DNA from 3 places in the Acidovorax temperans genome. Region 2 is predicted to be linked to each of the others. Evidence: riboswitches for the same ligand, from Rfam matches in the RefSeq annotation. Region 2 holds a riboswitch; each other region holds the start of a gene.

Evidence for each region. Region 2 has a riboswitch for glycine ahead of PQV96_RS03765 (D-amino acid dehydrogenase). Riboswitches for the same ligand answer to the same signal wherever they lie in the genome.
Region 1: it holds a riboswitch for glycine, as region 2 does, so the genes downstream of both, PQV96_RS20065 (D-amino acid dehydrogenase) here and PQV96_RS03765 (D-amino acid dehydrogenase) in region 2, are expected to answer to the same signal.
Region 3: it holds a riboswitch for glycine, as region 2 does, so the genes downstream of both, gcvT (glycine cleavage system aminomethyltransferase GcvT) here and PQV96_RS03765 (D-amino acid dehydrogenase) in region 2, are expected to answer to the same signal.

Annotation. Positions count from the first base shown of each region.
Region 1 is NZ_CP117193.1:4,263,928-4,270,724, reverse strand. Features, by position in the region: gene PQV96_RS20070 (trimeric intracellular cation channel family protein) at 1-444, shown strand, start outside; gene PQV96_RS20065 (D-amino acid dehydrogenase) at 562-1,836, opposite strand; glycine riboswitch at 1,898-2,010, opposite strand; glycine riboswitch at 2,011-2,100, opposite strand; partial or broken gene PQV96_RS20060 (amidohydrolase) at 2,111-3,024, opposite strand; gene PQV96_RS20055 (AraC family transcriptional regulator) at 3,027-3,857, opposite strand; gene PQV96_RS20050 (carboxymuconolactone decarboxylase family protein) at 3,965-4,504, shown strand; gene PQV96_RS20045 (hypothetical protein) at 4,704-4,958, shown strand; partial or broken gene PQV96_RS20040 (class II aldolase/adducin family protein) at 5,067-5,210, shown strand; gene PQV96_RS20035 (DM13 domain-containing protein) at 5,744-6,235, opposite strand; gene PQV96_RS20030 (haloacid dehalogenase type II) at 6,244-6,797, opposite strand, start outside.
Region 2 is NZ_CP117193.1:796,236-803,032, forward strand. Features, by position in the region: gene PQV96_RS03735 (hybrid sensor histidine kinase/response regulator) at 1-919, shown strand, start outside; gene PQV96_RS03740 (response regulator transcription factor) at 909-1,820, shown strand; gene PQV96_RS03745 (urease accessory protein UreD) at 1,867-2,697, opposite strand; partial or broken gene PQV96_RS03750 (GreA/GreB family elongation factor) at 3,131-3,617, shown strand; partial or broken gene PQV96_RS03755 (hypothetical protein) at 3,876-4,107, shown strand; gene PQV96_RS03760 (histidine phosphatase family protein) at 4,218-4,781, shown strand; glycine riboswitch at 4,941-5,029, shown strand; gene PQV96_RS03765 (D-amino acid dehydrogenase) at 5,194-6,501, shown strand; one part of gene PQV96_RS03770 (IS3 family transposase) at 6,606-6,797, opposite strand, start outside.
Region 3 is NZ_CP117193.1:2,384,302-2,391,098, reverse strand. Features, by position in the region: gene gcvP (aminomethyl-transferring glycine dehydrogenase) at 1-1,537, opposite strand, end outside; gene gcvH (glycine cleavage system protein GcvH) at 1,663-2,037, opposite strand; gene gcvT (glycine cleavage system aminomethyltransferase GcvT) at 2,144-3,310, opposite strand; glycine riboswitch at 3,358-3,483, opposite strand; glycine riboswitch at 3,497-3,602, opposite strand; gene PQV96_RS11250 (TRAP transporter large permease) at 3,611-4,888, opposite strand; gene PQV96_RS11245 (TRAP transporter small permease) at 4,885-5,379, opposite strand; gene PQV96_RS11240 (TRAP transporter substrate-binding protein) at 5,460-6,431, opposite strand; gene PQV96_RS11235 (Lrp/AsnC family transcriptional regulator) at 6,777-6,797, shown strand, end outside.

The DNA of each region.
Region 1 (6,797 bases), 1.0 Mb from region 2:
TTTTGGGTGCAACATACCGAAATGCTTTGGGGCGTATTGGCCTTGTGCGTATTTGCTATGGTCTTCATGCGACAGCGGCATTTTGAAGTAACTGAAAGAACAATACTCTGGCCCGACGCGCTGGGCTTGGGACTATTTACTGCGACGGGAGTTCACCTCGCCTTGCAGTCACTCATGCCGCCAGTAGTCGCCGTCTTAATGGGCCTGATCACGGGTGTTTTTGGTGGTGTGCTGCGTGACATGGTTTGCAATGAAATTCCCACGGCTTTCAAAGACCACCGCCCCTACGCGGTGTGTTCTTTTGCTGGTGGCTGGACTTACGTGGTCCTTTGGACATTAGATGCTCCAGACTGGATGGCCTTACTGGGGTGCTTATTTGTTACTGTGTGCCTTCGCGCACTGGCACTGTGGCGCAACTGGCAACTGCCGGCTTGGCGGGCTTGAATGTTAAAAAACTATAACCAATGATGAGGTTGTTTAATTTTTTAGAAAATCACCAACTAAGTTAAGAAAAAAAGCAGTAGAGAGCCGCAAGACCCCTACTGCTTATTATTTTGAACTCTAAATGTTGCCAGCAGCAACTGCATGCAAGTTCATTGAATATCCTGATTTCTTTGCTGCAGCTTTGACGATGGTGTCTGACACCAGCTCAGCTGTCACGGCTGATAACGTCCAACCCAAGTGCCCATGCCCGGTGTTGTAAAAAACATTGGGAGTTCTACCTTGACCCACCCGAGGCATCATGTTGGGCATCATAGGGCGCAAGCCTGCCCAAGGCACTACAGAGCGTGTGTTAACGCGGGGAAAACATTGTTCCACCCATTCAATCAATGGGCGGATGCGGTCTGCGCGAATGTCACGGTTCACGCCATTGAATTCGGCAGTGCCTGCAACGCGGAAACGGTTGAGGCCTAAGCGGCTGGTGACCAACTTGGTTTCGTCATCCAGTAAGCTCACGGTGGGGGCACCCAATTGACTTTCTTCATCGTTCAAGTTGACGGTGATGGAGTAGCCTTTGACGGGGTAGATGTTCACGCGATCGCCTAGCTGAGCTGCAAAGTCACGGCTGCCCACTCCTGCACACACCACCACGCTATCAAAGGTATGCAGGCTTGGGGTGGCGTCTTGTTGTGTCACGGTGATGACAGCTTGTTGGCCATCGCTTTGAATCGACGTCACATCTTGACCATACAGCGTGTGCACGCCGAGTCGTGATGCCGCATTTGCTAGTCCATTGGTGAATTTGTGAATGTCTCCCGTGGAATCGCTCTCAGTGAAGTAGCCACCGTAGTAGGTGCCTGCCAATGTCGGCTCGATGGCTTTCATTTCAGCTGGGGTCACGGCATAGCGAGGTAGGCCCCCCTTGGCCAGCATGACTGACACTTTGCCTGCATGGTCGAACCCTTTTTTGTCACGGTAAATGTGCAGGATGCCTTCCTTCTTCAGGTCGAAATCAATGCCTTCTTCCTGCGCCCAAGTAAACAAGTGTTTGCGGGCTGCGACTGCTAAGCGAGCTGTCTCAACCGTGTTGCGCTCGTAATGGGGCATCGCAGCAATGAACTCTGCAAACCAGGAGAGTTTGTGCCACGTAGGTGCTGGGTTGACCAGCAGCGGCGCATCACTTTTGAGCATCCACTTTAGCCCTTTGAGGATGGTGGACCAATGCGTCCAAACTTCTGCATTAGATGCAGAGAGTTGCCCTCCGTTTGCGAATGATGTTTCCATCGCAGCATAGCGATGGCGTTCAAACAAGGTAACGGAAAAGCCGCGTTTTGCCAAGGCATAAGCTGTTGTGACGCCCGTGATGCCGCCGCCAATAACTGCGATTGTTTTCATAGTGAATGAGCTTTCAAAAACGTCAAAGTGTTGAGCACCAACAAGCCCTGTGCATGGCTGGTGCACCCCCTCTGTTTAGAACCTGAGAGATTCGTGGTCCATCGTGTTCAATGCAACCACTTGCTCCTGCGGTGTGCCGGGTGACTAAGACCAGCAACTCTTCAGAGATATCAACGATTCAAACCGGTCCTTTTGCCTGAGAGTTTCCGGGGTGGTTGCTCCTTCGGCGTCGCGATTTAACGCGATCTCTCCCGATCTGAATTTCATAAAAAAACTACGCCAGAAAGCGCTCAGTCAACGCGACCCAGAACGCAGCACCCACAGGTATGTTGCGGTCTTCAAAATCGTAATTGGGGTTGTGCACCATGCAGGCCCCGTGACCTCCGTTAGTTGCATCGCCATTCCCGATGAATAGATAGCTGCCTGGCACTTTGTCGAGCATGTAGGCGAAGTCTTCACTGGCGGTGAGCGGTTCAGTTTGGAGCACCACGTTATCTGCGCCTACCAACGCCACCGCCACTTCGCGGGCTATTCCCGTCTCAATAGGGGTATTGACCAGCACCGGGTAACCGGGCAAAAACTCGACTTTTGCGGTCACGCCAAAACTTTTCGCCTGTAACTCAACGAGCTCCACAATGCGATTGCGCAACAACTCTCGCACATCCCGATCCAGCGCCCGTACGCTAAGCTTTAACGTGGCGTTTTGGGGGATGACGTTGTTGACCACACCCGACTGAAAAGAGCCGACCGTGATCACGGCCATGTGCAGTGGGGGTACGTTGCGTGAAACGATGGTTTGTAGCGCCATGACAATTGCCGAACCCGCAACGACCGGGTCAGCACTCTGGTGCGGCATGGCACCATGGCCGCCTTTACCTTCAATGTGCACCAGAATGTTTTCGCTGGACGCCATGGTTGCGCCTTCGCGCAATAACAACTGACCTGGCCGAAAGCCCGGCAGGTTGTGCATGGCAAAGATTGCGTCGCAGGGGAAGCGGTCAAACAGGCCGTCTTCAATCATCTTGCGCGCCCCCCCAAGCTTTCTTCAGCGGGCTGAAAGATCAAATTCAGCGTGCCATCAAACGTGGTGGACTTTGCAATATGTTCGGCCGCAGCCAGCAGCATTGCGGTGTGTCCGTCGTGGCCGCAGGCATGCATCAAACCCGCATGGCAACTGGCATGGGGCAGCCTCAGTCCTGATCGGTGTGCGTTTGCAGCCAGGCAAGTGGCGGCATGCCGACGCGGTGGGTGAAAGCGCGGGTAAGCGCTACAGCGCTGGCGTAACCCACCATGGGCGCAATGGACTTGAGCGGCTTGCCTCGTTTGAGCAAACCCTTGACTACTGTGATGCGCCAGGCCGTGAGGTAGTCGAGCGCGGTCAGGCCCGACACCTCTCGAAAGTGATTGGCAAAGCGTGCGCGCGACATGCCTGCGGTTTCGGCCAACGATTCCAGCGTCCATGCATGGCCGGGCCGGTCGTGCATGGACGTGACCGCTTTGGACAAACGTGGGTCGCCCAGCGCCGCCAGGATGCCGGTGGTGACCGATGAAATGTCAAGCAGGTGGCGCAGCAACAAGATGAGCAGGTATTCCATCAACAGGTCCAGCGCAGCTTGCCGACCACACTTTTCGTCAAAGGCTTCCTGGAACAACAGGTCCAACGCGGGTGAAAGACTGGACGACTGGTTCAGCGGAATCACCAGCACCTCGGGCATGGCAGAGATCAGCGCGCCTCGGGCCTCGTCGCCCAGATCGACAGACGCACACACCAGGTCAACACCGTCGGCGCTATCGGGCACCAGCCGGTGGGCAGAACTCTGCGGGAAAAACAACAAACTGGGCTCTTCAACCCTGCTGGCGCGCCCATGCCGGTCGATCACGCTCATGGTGCCCCTGCGCATCAAATGCACATGGCCCACATGAGCTTCGGCCTCAAAGGCGGAGATCTGGCACAGGTTGCCCGAATAGAACACGCGTGCGCTGGGCACCGAGCGGGCAAACAAAGGTGAAAGTCGGTCCATGGCGGCGCTTGATACTTTGGGTATGCTTTCTTGTACTTTCAGTGATTATACGTATCGCACAATTCACTGGTGCATGTCGCACAGCCATTCAAAACGAGAGTTTCACCATGACACGTATCGCACCTGTATCACTTGCCCAAGCCGACGCCACCACCCAAGCCACCCTCAACGGCGTCAAGGCCAAGCTCGGCATGGTACCCAACCTGTTTGCCACCTTCGCCCAGGCTCCAGCCGCCCTGAACGGCTACCTGGCTTTCTCCGACGCACTGAGCAAAGGCCGCTTGAGCGCCGCCCAGCGCGAGTTGATCGCATTGGCCGTGGGCCAAACCAACGCTTGCCAGTACTGCTTGTCTGCACACACCCTGATCGGTAAAGGTGCTGGTTTGTCGGAAGCAGCCATCCGCGCAGCCCGAAGCGGCACCGCCGAAGGCGAACAAGACAAGGCCTTGGTTGAGCTGGCCATCAAAATCGTCCGTCAGCGTGGCGTGTTGGCCGACAGCGATCTGGCCGATGCCGCAGCAGCGGGTGTGGACCATGGCCTGGTCATCGAAGTCACCGCCAACGTGGCCCTCAACGTGTTGACCAACTACACCAACCACATTGCCGACACCGACGTCGACTTCCCAGCCGTGCCAGTCGCCCTGTAAAGCCCAGCCTCGCTGACAAGCGGGGAACGCCAACGGCCACCTCCTGGTGGTCGTTGGCGCAGGTGGCCGTGTTGCTCCTGTTGGCACACAGATGGCCTTCACTCCTGCGGCCAAGCTCGCCCTCATTGACGGCAACAACTTCTACGTCTCCTGCGAACGCGTCTTCCAGCCCTGGCTGCAAGGCCCTGGGCATCAAGTTGTGCGCGCCTTATTCCAGCTGCGCGAGTCATCCATCTCCTCGCTCATCCCCACCATGCCCCAAGGCAAACCAGCGGGCGTGCCCTGCGTGCAACTTGACGAACAAATGCGCTGCAAAGTTTTTGGGCAACCCGAACGGCCCGCGATGTGTGGGCAACTGCAAGCGTCGGTGGAGATGTGTGGGGATGTGGCCGATGGCGGGGTGCACGCCCGGGCTTGGCTGATGCGGCTGGAGGAATTGACGCGGCCGGGGTGAGTGCGGCCTCATCGTTGGCAGCCCTTTACGCCCAGTCACCAACAAGTCATCCCCCCGCCCCGCTTGCCGCTAAGCTGAATCCCTTTTGCTGACCTGCGGAGCACAGCCATGGCGTTTGAGATTCCTTCCTTAAAAGATAGCGTTCACCCCGATGAATGGCAGCTGCGGCTGGGCTTGGCCGCGTGTTACCGGCTGGTGGCGCTGTATGGCTGGAGCGATCTGGTGTTCACCCACATCAGTGGCGTTACCCCATAACGGTAGACAATTTCTATAGTATGAGTTGGAGTGAGTAGCACTTTGTACAGATCGATTTATGCAGCTTGCTTTTGGTCATCGACCGTGTAATAAAACGTGCAATGACTGAGAAAAATTGGTCTAAATAATGAGCTAAGTTTTAACCAGAGAACCTCTGATTAACAGAAAGCCAGGCTCGTCAAAAATCCATATAAATCAATAATTTATAGGCAAAAACGATAAACGTGTAATAAACCGTGTAATAAGCCAAAAGTTACATAATGTAACTTTTCTGAGGTTTAAAGCACTTTTGATGTGTCCTATAGCATTTTACTCGGCAAATGATGAGCCAATCAAAAGGCAATCAAACTAGGAGCCAAGGGAAATCAAGGTTTGGTGCAGTAGTGAGACGAAAGTAGGGTGCATTGATCGAGTTCAATTTCGGGAGTCGAACTCAACGAAATGAGAAGCATACGAAGTGAAAACCGTGGAATTGACTGTGCGATTGCTCGCACTTCATATGCTGCTCATTAATTTCTTGTCTGATCAACTTACTTTGCTTGCCGTAAATCTGCCGAACCGATGTATTCTTTGAACTGCTTGCACCAAATTAGCACACTCGTTACGTCTTCTGGGTTTTGCGTTGGCAGGAGATAGAAAGCGGCACCATTAGGCTTTTTAAGCCGGCTAACTTCAATTTGTTGAACGCTAAATTCATCGTTGTCCTTGATGGCAGATTTGCTACTGATGTAGACATGGTAGTCAGGGCCTGGGCTGGATCTAAAGTTCTCGCTTGATTGCAAAAATAATTGATTTCCTACCTTTATGACAGACCACTCGCCAGAGGAGTTGTGGATTAAATCCTGCCCCTTTGCTGTTTTGTCAATCTGTCCTCGTTTGATGAGTTCGCCTTCGATTTTTTGGTGATCGTCAAATCGCACTCTTAGGTCTTGAGCATGACCACGAATTGCATCTAGCAGCTGTGCATTTGCATTTGGCACTGTGCAAAGAAGTATGAAACTTAAAAGTAGATGAAATTTCATAGCAATGATTACTCCGCTAGCTCCAACGAGTGAAGGACTGACTTGAGATCTGGCCCGGAATAATGCGGGCGAGGTGTCAAAGCCTCAAACGGCAAACCTTGTCGATTGACCCAGTGCGTTGTAAAGCCAAACCAAGTAGCACCTAGTGCATCCCATGCATTGCTTGATACGAACAGAATTTCATCTTTGTTTACGGGAATCGTCTGTTGCACAAGTCCATAGCTTTCGGGCGATGTCTTGAAAAGGCGTATTGAATCTACTGATATGACTTGATCTAAGACATCTTCCATGCCCGCGCTCTTGACAGCTGATGCCAGCATGTCCACGCTGCCATTAGAGAGGATGGCAGTCGTAACACCACTAGCTTTGATTTTCTGAAGGACTGCCAAATTTTCAGTAAACGGGGTCAGGTGAGCGTATTGCTGCATCAGTTTTTCTACCTGATCCGATTCACGATTTAGTTTCAGTCTGTCTAGGGTGTACTCCAATGACAGGCGTGTCAGCTCCCAAAATGGACGGAAGTATTGACTGCCAGATGCGTTGTGCGGATCAGACTGCGTAA
Region 2 (6,797 bases):
CGAGGTGGAAGACACTGGCATCGGCATCGCACCGCAAGACCAGGAGCGCATCTTCCAGCCCTTCGAGCGCGGCAGCGCCGGACGGCGTGCCAGCGAAGCGGGAACCGGCCTGGGCCTGACCATTACCAGTCTGCTCACCAGCCTCATGGGCGGTGAGCTCACACTGCGCAGCGCCGTGGGCCAGGGCAGCACCTTCAGCGTGCGCCTGTATTTGCGCGAGATCAAGGCTCCGGTCGCACGCACCCTGCGCCACCTGCGTCCCATCGTCGGCTACCTCGACCCTCGCCGCACCTTGCTCGTGGTGGACGACCAGCCCATCCAGCGGCAGCTGCTGGCCAGCCTGCTGCTGCCGCTGGGCTTCATCATGCGCGAGGCAGCCAGCGGCCGCGAATGCCTGGAGATCTTGCAGCAGCACCGGCTCGATGCGGTACTGCTCGACATCAACATGGACGACCTCAACGGCTGGCAGACCGCGCAACTCATCCGCAGCAATGTTGGGCCTGACTTGCCGATCATCTTCGTCTCGGCTGACCCGTTCGAGAACCGACCCGAGCTGCTGGAAGCCGTTGGCTGCCAGGGTTTCGTGAGCAAGCCAGTGATCGAGTCCGAGCTGCTGGACCTGCTGGCGCGGGTCCTGCAGCTGGAGTGGGTGCACGAGAGCAACCTGCCGCACACCCCTGAAGTCCCATCGGTGAAGCGGGAGTCGGCAGACAAGTTGCCGCTGCCAGATGAACTGCGCCACCGTCTGATCGGCCTGGCTCGCATGGGCAACGCCAGTGGCTTGCGTGGCCTGCTGCGCAGCAGTGCCGAGCAGGAGCCGGCGATTGCGGAAGTGCTGCAAAGCCTGACGGTGCACGTGGACCGTTTTGATTTCTCTGCCCTGATCGAACGCCTGAAAGAAACCGAAGATGAAAGCTGAACCCGTCATGCCGCCTGCAGTCTCCAGCGTCGTGCTGGTGGTGGACGACGCGCCCGACACCCTGCGCATGCTTTGCGATGCGCTGGCAATCGAAGGCTACACCGTGCTGGTGGCGCGCGACGCCATCGAGGCGCTGGAACGTTTCGAGATGGCCGTGCCCGACGCAGTGCTGCTTGACGCCATCATGCCGGGCGAGAACGGTTTTGCTCTGTGCCGCCGCCTCAAGTCCGAACCCTCCTGGGCCCACGTACCGGTGATCTTCATGACTGGCTTGGCCGAGACTGAACAAATCGTTGAAGGGTTTGCCAGTGGCGGAGTGGACTATGTGGTCAAGCCGCTGAAGATTCCCGAGGTGCTCGCACGCTTGGCCACGCATCTGCGCAATGCGCATGTCAGCCGACTGGCTCGCGAGGCGGTGGATGTGGCCGGACTCGGTGTAGTGTTGCTCGACAGCCAGGGGCGCATCGCCTGGCGTTCGCCGCAGGCCATGCACTGGCTGGAAGAAGCGCTGGGCCCGCAGGACGACGCGACGCCGCTAAAGGGCTGGCTGCAGGCTGCCATCACGCAGGGCGAGACGCTAACCCCGCTGCCCAACGGCAGCCAGTTGCAGGCCCAATACCTAGGGCAGACCGGCCCGGGCGAGACCATGATCCTGTTGCGCCAGGGCGGTCCCGCAGTGAATGCAGCACACAAACGCCTGAGTGATGCAGTCCTCACACCGCGTGAGACTGAGGTGCTCTCCTGGCTCGCCAAGGGCAAGACCAATCGCGACATCGCCGACATCCTCGGCATGAGCCCGCGCACGGTGAACAAACACCTGGAGCACATCTTCGAGAAGCTCGGGGTGGAAACGCGAACGGCGGCAGCAGCGATCGCGAGCAGCCTGCTGCAGGACGCCTGAGCCGGGGAGTCCAGAGCTCCATCGGTCGCATCGTGCCGCTACAAGCTCAGGTTGCCCAGACCCTAGGTGCCACAGCGTCCATCTGCCATAGTGCCTGGCGCCACGCTGCACGGGCCGGGCGCAACAGTTCCAGTACCGGTTCAACCAGCGGTGCCAGTACCCGCAGCACCAGCACCTGTGGATGCGGGCTGGTAGCGCCGGCGCTGAGCCGCAAGGGATGCGCGTCGATCACCCGGCGCACAGCGTCGAGCGCGACGTCGCGGCGCTGGCGCTCGATGGGCGTACCTGCTATGAAGAAAAGCGTGGCCAGGCAGCGCTGGCCGGCCAGGCCCAGCGGGCTATTGAGCAGCCGAAGGTCGTCGGCCGCGATGCGGCCCTGCTCCAGCCAGACGCCCGGCACCTCCAGATGCTGCGTGAAGCAGCCCTCCGCAAAAGGCTGGTCTGCCGCGGGCAGGCCTAGCGCGGTGATATCCCAGCCCAGCAGTTCGGCACCTGGGGCAAGATCAAACACCGCACAGTTCTCAGCTTGGCATTGGTTATAGGCCAGGGCCTCCAGCGGCAGCCACTCCAGCCGTGCGCCAGCCTCCAGCCGGGCGTGCACGCGCTGACGGGCCGGCTCGCCCAACGAGCGGTAGAAACGGGTGGCGCCGGGTGTGGTGACGAGACCGTGCGCGCCGGGCGCCACCGAAACCTGGGTCTCCACCGTGTCGCCCCCCACCAGACCGCCCGGCGGATGGACCAGTACGTTGTGGCAAACGGTGTCGCCCTCGGGGTAGAGGCTCCGCAGCACGCGCAGCGGCCCGTCATGGCGATAGCGGGCAACGGTGCGCGCCGATTCCAAGCTGTAGTGCAGCTCCAAGCAGGCGCGCCAGCTCATGGGTATCGGGACGCCACGTTGGACGGGTACCGGATAAGTCTTAGGTGGGCGTGATAGGTCGGCATTTGGAAGACCATGCAAGTTTTGCGCCTAACTTGAGATGTGGCCGTTGTGCGCCCGGCTGGCACCGCGAGTGGCTCACTTGGGTGACAGCAGGATCTCTGTAAAAAGGAGCCAGCTCCTAGTACCCGCGTCATCATCCCTGCTTCAACATCGATGAGACATCGCTGGCGCAATGCGCAGCATTGATGGAGCTGCACTCTGTTCGAAGTCTCGAGCTTGCGTCATTGAAGCAGTCGCCCAAAGTTAATGTTCAGCCTTTGGGATAACAGAAGCGTTTCCATCCCAGTCTGCCAGCCCAAGTATCAACGGCGGGCGGAGCCCTTCATAATTACGAGTTGCCTTCGCTTGTTTGAGATGCCTATCTTTCATCATGGATAAATTCTTGCTGCGGCAGCAAGTGCTGGAGCGACTAGCCGAGGACCTGCTGGAGGTTGAAGAGGCAGTGCGAGTGGCCCATGAGGCGGCGACCCACGAAGAAAACATCGCCGAGAACAAATACGACACGTTGGGGCTCGAAGCCGCTTACCTTGCGACCGAGCCAAGCTCGACGCGCAGAAGCCATCCGCCATGCGATGGCCCATTGGCGCCAGTTCCATCCGCGCCCCTATGACGCCAATCAAGGCATACAAATCGGTGCGCTGGTTTGCTTGGTCGATGCAAACGATAAGCAGCAGCTGCAGCTTTTTCTCGGTCCGGAAGGCGGCAGTATGAAGTTGGTGAGCGGGGCTCACCTCGTTCAGGTCATTAGTAGCGAAGCACCTTTGGGCAAGGCCATGCTGGGTAAATGCGAAGGTGATGAGGTCTCGATACAGGTCTCTCCCCACCAACAGCAGTTTGAGGTGCTACGGGTTCACTGAGCCGAAAGGCTGTTTCGCACTGTAGGAGTCTTGACGGTTCAGGCAGACCGTGCAGTCCGCAAGCGGAACTTGCTGTTGGAAGCATTCCGCTAACGAACGCTATTTGCTGCGCTGTCGCTATTAGGCAGCAACAAGGTGTCGCTGGTGAGTTCACGAATCTAGCGTGTCCGCGCTCTGGCAGAGCAGGACGCAGGGGCGCATGGATGCGAGCTCGCTGTTGATGAGGTTATTTGGTGCGAACCATTGGAGTTTCTCAGAATGATTGATTGGGTTCCGGTAGCTTTCCTGACGTTCAAGGTTCTTATCTTTGGCGCCTGCATGTTTTTTGCCATCAAGTGGCATTACGACCAGGGCAAGAAGGTGATGGATAGGCGCGCCCTGATACGCAGGGGTAGCAAGTTTTTCGCCATCTTCATACTGGCGCTTGTGTGTGTTGGCCTTAACGTTCGGCCTTTCCTGGAAGCTTGGTATGGATTTGCGGCTCCCCTGACGGAAAAATATGGTCGGTTGGTATCCAGTCCTGAGACGGGCCCTCAATCAGGCAGATGCGGATCGGCGATGCCAGGTCGTTTTGAGGCCCCAACGCTGGAGCATGAAAAAATGGATCGACGCGCATGGCTGATCGGGTCGGGTTTGTGTGTTCTGGGGCGTACCGCCTTTGGAGCGCCATCGGCGCCGTCTCTTGCCATGATGGCGCGTGAGGGCGGTGTACTGCTGATTCGCCACACCAGTACCGAGCCGGGGGTGGGCGATCCGCCAGGCTTTACCTTGGGTCAATGCAGTTCACAGCGCAATTTGTCCGAAGCCGGCCGGGCTGAGGCTGTGGACATCGGTGCCTGGTTTAGGCAGCATGGGTTGGAGCCCCGGGCGGTGTTGAGCAGCCAGTGGTGCCGTTGCCAAGACACAGCCCGGCTGGCCTTTGGCCGTCATGAAGACTGGCTCGCACTGAACTCCACTTTTGCTATACAAGACCAGCAAGCGCCGCAGCTCCAGATGCTGCGCAGGCGTCTACGGCAGTTCCCCTCGGGCTCGCTGGAGGTGTGGGTCACGCACCAAGTGACCATGATCGGTCTGACGGGGGCCTACCCTGCCATGGGAGAGGGCTTCCTCGTGGACGCGGGGGGTACGCTGCAGGCTCGCGGGCTGATGCGGTCTGGCAGCTGAAGATGTTGAAGGCCTGCTTCTGAATGGCTTCGATTTTTTGTAATGCCCGTTGCGCAGCCAGTACTCCTGGCCGTCAAATGCTTTGGTCGGGCGTCTATGCATGGGGCTCTAGGGTTGTCCCCCTTTTGCTGACTGCACAGCTCTGCTAGTCTGTACACCTCGCACGAACCGGGAGAGACCGCGCATGTCGCGGCGCCGAAGGAGCAACCGCCCCGGAAACTCTCAGGCAAAAGGACCGGTTCGCTGCAACAACTCTGAAGAGTGTTTTGGCCTCGTCCGCCGAAACCGCCGCAGGAGCAAGCCCACTACGCACGCGTTGCTGGGTGAATCTCTCAGGCTCCAAACAGAGGGGGCGCCTGCCGTGCATGGTGTGCTGCAGGCCTCGTCTTCCCTCGACGTTTGGAGTATTTCCATGAAGAGTCTTGCCGTTATCGGCGGTGGTATCACTGGCGTTACCACTGCCTACGCCCTTGCCCGCCGCGGCTTCACCGTCACCTTGCTGGAGCGGCACCGCTATGCCGCGATGGAAACATCGTTTGCCAATGGTGGCCAGCTTTCTGCCTCCAATGCCGAAACCTGGACGCATCCCTCAACCCTGGTCAAAGGCTTGAAGTGGATGCTGCGCAGTGATGCGCCGTTGCTGGTCAACCCACGGCCCAGCTGGCACAAGATCTCTTGGTTCGCCGAGTTCATCGCCAGCATTCCGCGCTACGAAGCCAACACCGTCGAGACAGCCCGACTGGCCATCGCCGCGCGCGAGCACTTGTTCGTCTGGGCTGAGGCCGAGGGTATTGCGTTTGACCACCGGCGCGAAGGCATCTTGCACATCTACCGCGACCGCAAGGGCTTTGAGCACGCTGGACGCGTCTCGAAACTGCTGGCCGCCGGAGGTCTGGAGCGCCGGGCCGTGACGCCGCAGGAGATGTCGGCCATCGAGCCCACGCTGGCGGGTAGCTACTACGGCGGCTACTACACCGAGAGTGATTCCACCGGTGACATTCATCGGTTCACACAGGGCTTGGCGCAGGCTTGTGAGCGCCTGGGCGTGAACTGCCTGTACGGCCAGGACGTGCTGTCGGTGCGCAGCAACGGCAGCGAAGCCCGTATCGAACTGAAAGGGCCCGAGGGCGTCACAGAGCAGAGCTATGACGGCGTCGTGGTTTGTGCCGGTGTTGGCAGCCGTGCTTTGGCCAGCCAACTGGGCGACCGGGTGAATGTGTACCCCGTCAAGGGCTATTCCATCACCGTGAATTTGCTGGATGAGGCCAGCCGCCGAGCTGCACCCACGGTCAGCCTGCTGGACGACGAGACCAAGCTGGTGACCAGCCGTTTGGGTGAAGACCGCTTCAGGGTGGCAGGCACCGCCGAGTTCAATGGCGTCAACCGCGACATCCGCGCTGATCGCATCCGGCCGTTGGTGGACTGGGTGCAGCAGTGCTTCCCTGGAGTGTCTACCCGGCAGGTCGTGCCTTGGGCTGGTTTGCGTCCGATGATGCCTGACATGCATGCCGAAGGTAGGCCGTGGCCGCCAGGCCAACGTTTTCTACAACACCGGCCATGGACACTTGGGATGGACCCTCAGCGCTGCGACTGCAGACCTGCTGGGGGAACTGGTTGCAGGCGCTGCCGCGCCGTCCAGTGTGCGCTTGCCGGTGACCGCTGCGGCGGCCTGAGGCGGCCCCTTCTTCGGAGGTTGGAGGCCCGATGGGCTATTGGCTAGCTGGCAGAGTTGTCCCAGGATTCGCCAGCTCGCTTTGCCGAGCTTGACTTTCTTCAGGGCGGGGATGACCTTGCCCCTGTTTCGTGTATTTCTTAACCCACGATTCACGCGGCCTTTTTACGCTGTGCCTCGTACCAGCGTTGTTCGTACTGCATCGGGCTGAGGTAGCCCAGCGAGGAATGCAACCTGCGGTGATTGTAGAAGGCCATCCAGTCCATCACGCCCTGCCTGGCTTGCTCACGGGTAGCGAATTTGCACCCATGTACGCTGGCTGTTTTCAGCCGCCCCCAGAAGCT
Region 3 (6,797 bases), 1.6 Mb from region 2:
GCGGGATCATGCTGCGGTCCAGTGCCAAGTCTTTGTCAGACAGCGCGCGGATGTAGCGCAGCATGCCGGTTTCGGAGTGGTGGGTGTTGAACACCGGGTGTGTGAGGTAGCTGCTGGTGCGGCGCAGGGCGGCAGGGATCAGCGACTCCACGCCGTTTTCAAAGGCGTCGAAGGTGGGAAGCTGCTGGCCTTCTTTGGCAAACACCTTCCACAGCAGCTCGATGTCGGCGCGTGTGGTGGTCTCGTCCAGCGAGATGCACAGGTATTCTTCAAAGTAAATTCGCAGGTTAGCGCCCATGGATACAGCGCGAGCAGCTATGGATTTGGTAGCGGCTCCGGTGTGCAGGCTCAGCGTGTCGAAGCTGGCTTGTTCACGCACGGGGGCGCCCAGTTGCTTCAGGCCTTGCGCCAGGATGGCGGTGTAGCTGGCCACGCGCTGTGCGATGCGCTTGAGGCCTTCGGGGCCGTGGTACACGGCGTACATGCTGGCGATGACGGCGGGCAGCACCTGCGCAGTGCAGATGTTGGAGGTGGCCTTTTCGCGGCGGATGTGCTGTTCGCGTGTTTGCAGCGCCAGGCGGTAGGCGGGCTTGCCATGCACGTCCACGCTCACGCCCACCAGGCGGCCGGGCATGCTGCGCTTGAATTCGTCGCGGCAGGCCATGTAGGCGGCGTGCGGGCCGCCCGCGCCCATGGGCATGCCAAAGCGCTGGGTGGTGCCGACCACGATGTCGGCGCCTTGTTCGCCGGGCGGTGTGATCAGCGTCAGGGCCAGCAGGTCGGCTGCCACGATGAAGGCGGCTTGCTTGGCGTGCGCCTTTTCCACATCAGCGCGCAGGTCGTCGATGCGGCCGCTGGTGGCGGGGTATTGGGCCAGCACGGCGAAGTAATCGCCGTCCAGCAGGGTGTTCCATTCTTCGGCCGAGTTGGCCAGGCGCACTTCCAGGCCCAGGGGCTTGGCGCGGGTCTGGATGACTTCAATGGTTTGGGGGTGGGCATCGCCCGCCACCACGAACACGTTGCTCTTGCTCTTGACCGAGCGCCTGGCCAGCGTCATCGCTTCGGCGGCCGCCGTGGCTTCGTCGAGCATGGACGCATTGGCAATGGGCATGCCCGTCAGGTCGCACACCATGGTCTGGAAGTTGACCAGGGCTTCCATGCGGCCTTGGGAGATTTCAGCCTGGTAGGGCGTGTAGGCGGTGTACCAGGCGGGGTTCTCCAGAATGTTGCGCAGGATGACGCCCGGCGTGTGCGTGCCGTAGTAGCCCTGGCCGATGAAGCTCTTGAGCAGCTTGTTCTTGCCCGCGATGGCCTTGAGCTCGGCCAGCGCCGCTGCCTCGGTGGTAGCCGGGGGCAGGTCCATGGCCTGGGTGCGCGCGATGGAGCGCGGCACGATGGAGTCGATGAGCGCGCGGCGCGAGGCCTCGCCAATCACAGACAGCATGTGGGCTTCGTCCGCTGCGTCGATGCCGATGTGGCGGGGCAGGAATTCGGCGGCGTTCTCAAGCGCAGACAGGGGCAGGGCAGGCGCGTTCATGGTGCGGGCAAGGGTGGGCAGGTGAAAGAAAAGCTGCCGCGCTGTGTGGTTCCTGTTTCAGAGGTTTTTGGCTCTGAAGGCTTCAGGAATAAGCGCTGGCAGCTATGATTTTTATAGTGAAAGAATCAGGCGCTGGCAGCGAATGCGCTGTAGGCGGTTTCGTCCATCAGGTCGTTGAGCTGTGCAGCGTCTGCCAGCTTGACCTTGAAGAACCAGCCAGCGTTGAGCGGGTCGCTGTTGGCAAGGGATGGGTCTGCGCGCAGGGCTTCGTTCACTTCCACGATTTCGCCGGTGACGGGCATGTACACGTCTGCAGCGGCTTTCACCGACTCGACCACGCCAGCCACTTCGCCTTGCGCGAAGGTCTTGCCCACTTCGGGCAGGTCCACAAACACCACGTCGCCCAGCGCGTCTTGCGCATGCACGGTGATGCCCACCACAGCGGCGTTGGCATCAGCAGCGTTGATCCACTCGTGGTCTTTGGAGAATTTGACGGTCATGGGGAGCTCCTCAAGCAATTGAAAAAGTTTAGGAATCTGCAATGTAAGCGGCTTGGCCCGTTTTGTGGCGGGCCGTTCTGCGCCCGGTGGGGGCGCGCTGGGCTGCTTATCCGCGGAAGTAGTTGGCGGGCACGAAAGGCATGGCGCGCACTTCCATGGGCACGGCCTTGCCGCGCACCATGGCGTTGACGCGTGTGCCCACCGCTGCGAAGGCGGGTGTGACATAGCCGATGGCGATGGGTTCGTTCACGGTGGGGCCCAGCAGGCCGCTGGTCACTTCGCCAATCTTCTGGCCGCCTTCGCTTTGCAGTTCGGTGTGTTCGCGCACGGGCACGCGCTCCAGCGCCACCAGGCCCACGCGCTTGCGTGGCAGCGTGGCGGGGTTGTCGATCTGGGCCAGCACCTTGTCGGCGCCGGGGAAGCCGCCTGCACGGGCACCACCGGTGCGGCGCACCTTCTGAATGGCCCAGTTCAGCGCAGCTTCAGGGGGCGTGGTGGTGGTGTCGATGTCGTTGCCATACAGGCACAAGCCGGCTTCCAGGCGCAGCGAGTTGCGAGCGCCCAGGCCAATGGGCTTGACTTCGGGCTGGGCCAGCAGGGCGCGGGCCAGGGTGTCGGCCTGTGCGGCGGGCACCGAGATTTCAAAACCGTCTTCACCGGTGTAGCCGCTGCGGGTTACAAAGCAGTCGCAGCCTGCGATGCTGAATGCGCCACCGGTCATGAACACCAGCTTTTCCACACCGGGTGCCAGGCGGGCGAGGGCCGTGGCTGCCTGCGGGCCTTGCAGCGCCAGCAGCGCGTGGTCGGGCATGGGCACCACTTTGCAGCGCTGGCCGATGCGCGCCTGGATGTGGGCAATGTCACCCACCTTGCACGCGCCATTCACGATGACGAACAGCGTAGGCTCGCCATCCACCACGCCCTGGTTGAAAAACATCAGGTCGTCGATGATGGTGCCTTCGTCGGTCAGCAGCAGGCCGTAACGCTGCTTGCCCACGGGCAGGTCGATCACGTCCACGGGCATCAGGGTTTCAAACGCGGCAGCAGCATCCGCTCCGATGAGCTTGAGCTGGCCCATGTGCGACACGTCGAACAGGCCTGCAGCGGTGCGGGTGTGTACGTGCTCGGCCATCAGGCCAGCGGGGTACTGCACGGGCATGGAGTAACCGGCAAACGGCACCATGCGGGCACCCAGTTTGATGTGCAGGGCGTTCAGCGGTGTGGTGAGCAGGGGAGCGGCTGGCGTGGCAGGTGCGGAAGAGGCTGCGGACATGGGATGACTCCAGGGCAAATGGGGGCCGCAACCCGGTGGGTTACGGAATTTGCCCTGCTGTCCGCTTTACCTGAGAGATTCACCGCAGCGCCTTGGCTGGCCGTGCGGTTTGCTCCTTCGGTGGATGGCTTCATCACGCACTGTGCGAGCCATCTCTCTCCAGCAAGGGAACGCCCGCATCACTGCGGGCGGTTGTCAGTCCTTTTGCCTGAGCGTTCGGCTGCTGCCTGCGCCTTCGGCGGTGCCGCGCTGCCTTCATCGAAGGTGGGGCACTCTCTCCTGACGGCCGCGATTGTAAGCCTACTTTGCGTAGACCAGGTCGCGCAGCCCTAACGAGATCGATGGCACATAGGTGATGACCAGCAGGCACACCAGGATCACGCCCACGAACGGCAGCAGGTGGCCGACGATGCGATCGAGCGAAATCCTGGCCACCGTGCAGGCCGCAAACAAGTTCACGCCGAAGGGCGGCGTGATCATGCCCAGCGCCAGATTCACCACCATGATGAGCCCGAAGTGCACCGGGTCCACACCAAAGTGCATCGCCACCGGCGCAAGGATGGGCGCCAGCACGATGATGGCGGCGCTGGTCTCGATGAACATGCCGATGATGAACAGCGCAGCATTCACCCCCAGCAGGAACATGGTGGGCGACTGCAGCACGGCTTCAAGCCAGCGGCCAATCGCATCGGGCACACCTGCGCGCGTGATGAGGAAGGCGAACAGCCCGGCGTTGGCAATGATGAACATGATCACGGCCGACGAGAGAGCCGACTTGCGCAGGATGGCGTACAGGTCTTTGACCTTGATCTCGCGGTAGATCACCACGCCCACGAGGAGTGCATAGAACACCGCCACGGCCGAGGCTTCGGTGGGGGTGAACACGCCGCCATAGATGCCGCCCAGGATGATGACGGGCATCAGCAGCGCCCAGCCCGCCTGCAAGGTGGCCTTGCCAAAGGACAGGCGCCCATCTCCATCGTTCTTGCCCCAGCCTTTGATCTTGCAGTACACCCACACAAACGCCATCAGCGCCAGGCTGATGAGGATGCCGGGGCCAAAGCCCGCGATGAACAGCTCGCCAATCGACACTTCGGCGCTCACGCCGTAAAGAATCATGGGGATGGAGGGTGGAATGATCACGCCCAGCTCGGCACTGGTGGCCTGCAGGGCTGCTGCGTAGCTGGTGGGGTAGCCGTGCTTGATGAGCGCAGGAATCAAAATGGCGCCAATCGCAAACGTGGTGGCCACCGACGAGCCCGACACCGCCGCAAAGATCATGCAGGTGAGCACGCAGGTCATGGGCAGGCCGCCTTGCACGCCGCCCACAATGCTCTTGGCAAATTCCACCAGGCGGCGTGAGATACCGCCGGTTTCCATCAGGTTGCCTGCGAGGATGAAGAATGGAATGGCCGCCAGCGGAAACTTGTTGATCGAGGCGAACATTTCCTTCACCGAGATCAGCATGTTGGCGTTGGATACCTGAATGCCCAGAATGGACGCAAGCCCGATGGACACGGCCACCGAGACGGTGAGTGCAAAGCACAACACCATGGTGAAAAGCATGGTGGTGGTCATTGCGCTGTCTCCAGTTCCTGGCGTTGGGGGTCAACCCAGTTGCCGATGATTCCTACGGCGCTGAACAGCCCACCCACGGGCAGCGCCAAATAGGCCCAGAACATGGACACCGATTCCAGCCCCGCCATGGTCTGCACACCGCCGCGCTTGGCGTAGTCCCAGCCAAACCAGACGATCACCGCAATCAGTGCCAGTGCGGCCAGGCTCACCACCGCATCCAGCACGCGGCGCAGGGCTGGCGGGCTCCAGCGGTAGAGGACGTCCACGCTCACCATCGCCCCCTGGCGAAAGGCTGCGGGAATGGCCAGAAACACCATCCAGATCAGGCTGAAGCGGATGAGCACCTCGGTCCACTCGGCAGGCTGCTCCAACACAAAGCGCATCAGGATCTGGAACATGCCCAGCGACGAGGCGATGGCCAGCATCAGGCAGGCCGCTGCCATGGCTGCGCCGGTGGTCCACCGCTCTAATTGAAGAAAAGTTTTTTTCATGAACGAAAAAGCCCGTTGGCGCAATGCCAACGGGCGGTACTAGCTATGATTTGTGTAGCGAACGCGAAGATTCCATGCGATTACTTCACGGCACGGATCTTGTCGAGTGTGGCCTTGCCGAATTGCTTTTCAAACTCGGCATTCACTGGGGCCAGGGCTGCCACAAACTTGGACTTGTCGGGGTTGTCCACCACGGTCATGCCCTTGGCGCGCAGGTCGGCCACGCCCTTGGCGTCGTCTTCGTCCACACGGGCGCGGTTGGCCTTGGTGCCTTCCTTGGCGGCGTCGATGAAGGCCTGCTTGTCTGCAGCGCTGAGCTTGTCAAACGCGGCCTTGTTCATCACGAAGATGCAGGGCGAGTAGACGTGGCCCGTCAGCGTCAAGTGCTTTTGCACCTGGTCGAACTTGGCCGAGATGATCACGGGCAGGGGGTTCTCCTGGCCGTCCACGGTGCCTTGTTGCAGAGCAGTGAACACTTCAGGGAAGGCCATGGGCGTGGTGATGATGCCAAAACCCTTGTAGGCGGCGATGTGCACGGGGTTCTCCATGGTGCGCATCTTCAGGCCCTTGAGGTCTTCAGGGCCGTTTACCGAACGCTTGCTGTTCGTCATGTGACGGAAGCCGTTTTCTGCCCAGGCCAGGGCCTTGAAGCCCTTGGCGTCGAACTTGGCCAGCAGCTCTTGGCCGATGGGGCCATCGAGCACCGCGCGGGCATGGGCCTTGTCGCGGAAGAGGAAGGGTACGTCGAGGATTTTGGTCTCGGGCACAAAGTTGGGGATGGGGCCACTGGAGCTGAAGGCCAGCTCTTGCGTGCCCAACTGCACGGCTTCGATGGATTCGCGCTCACCGCCCAGTGCGCCGTTGTAGAAGGTCTGAACCTTGTAGCGGCCGCCCGTGCGCTTTTCCACTTCCTTGGCAAACGTGTCGATGGCCACGCCCTGGTGCGAGTTCTGGGCGACAGAGATGCTGATGCGCATGGTGGTCTGCGCGGCCGCTGTGGCAACAAAGCCCAAAGCAAGGCTCAGGCCGACGACGAGTTTGGTCAATTGCATGGTGTCTCCTGTGGTGGGGCGCAGCCACGGTGGCGCGCCGGTTCAATTCCATTATGTTGGCCTCCGTCGCGCCAGAGCATCGGGGTTTGTGCTGGTAAGTGTGCTTATCAGTCGCCTGGGCAACTGCGCAGTCTGCCCATAGCTGTTGTGGGGCCCTGAATGGCAAGCGCCCCGTGCTGGCGGTAACCAGCCGGGGCCTTGGCAGTTGGGGCGGCTCCGGTAAGAGCGCCTTGATGCAGTGAGTATGCAGACCGCGCCCCGGTTTTGTTTTCTGTTTTGTCTTCAAATTTTGAATAAAACAGAAATATCTTCTGATTTGGTGTCCGTGGCGGAATAATGGCTGCCATGGACAAGATTGACCGAAAA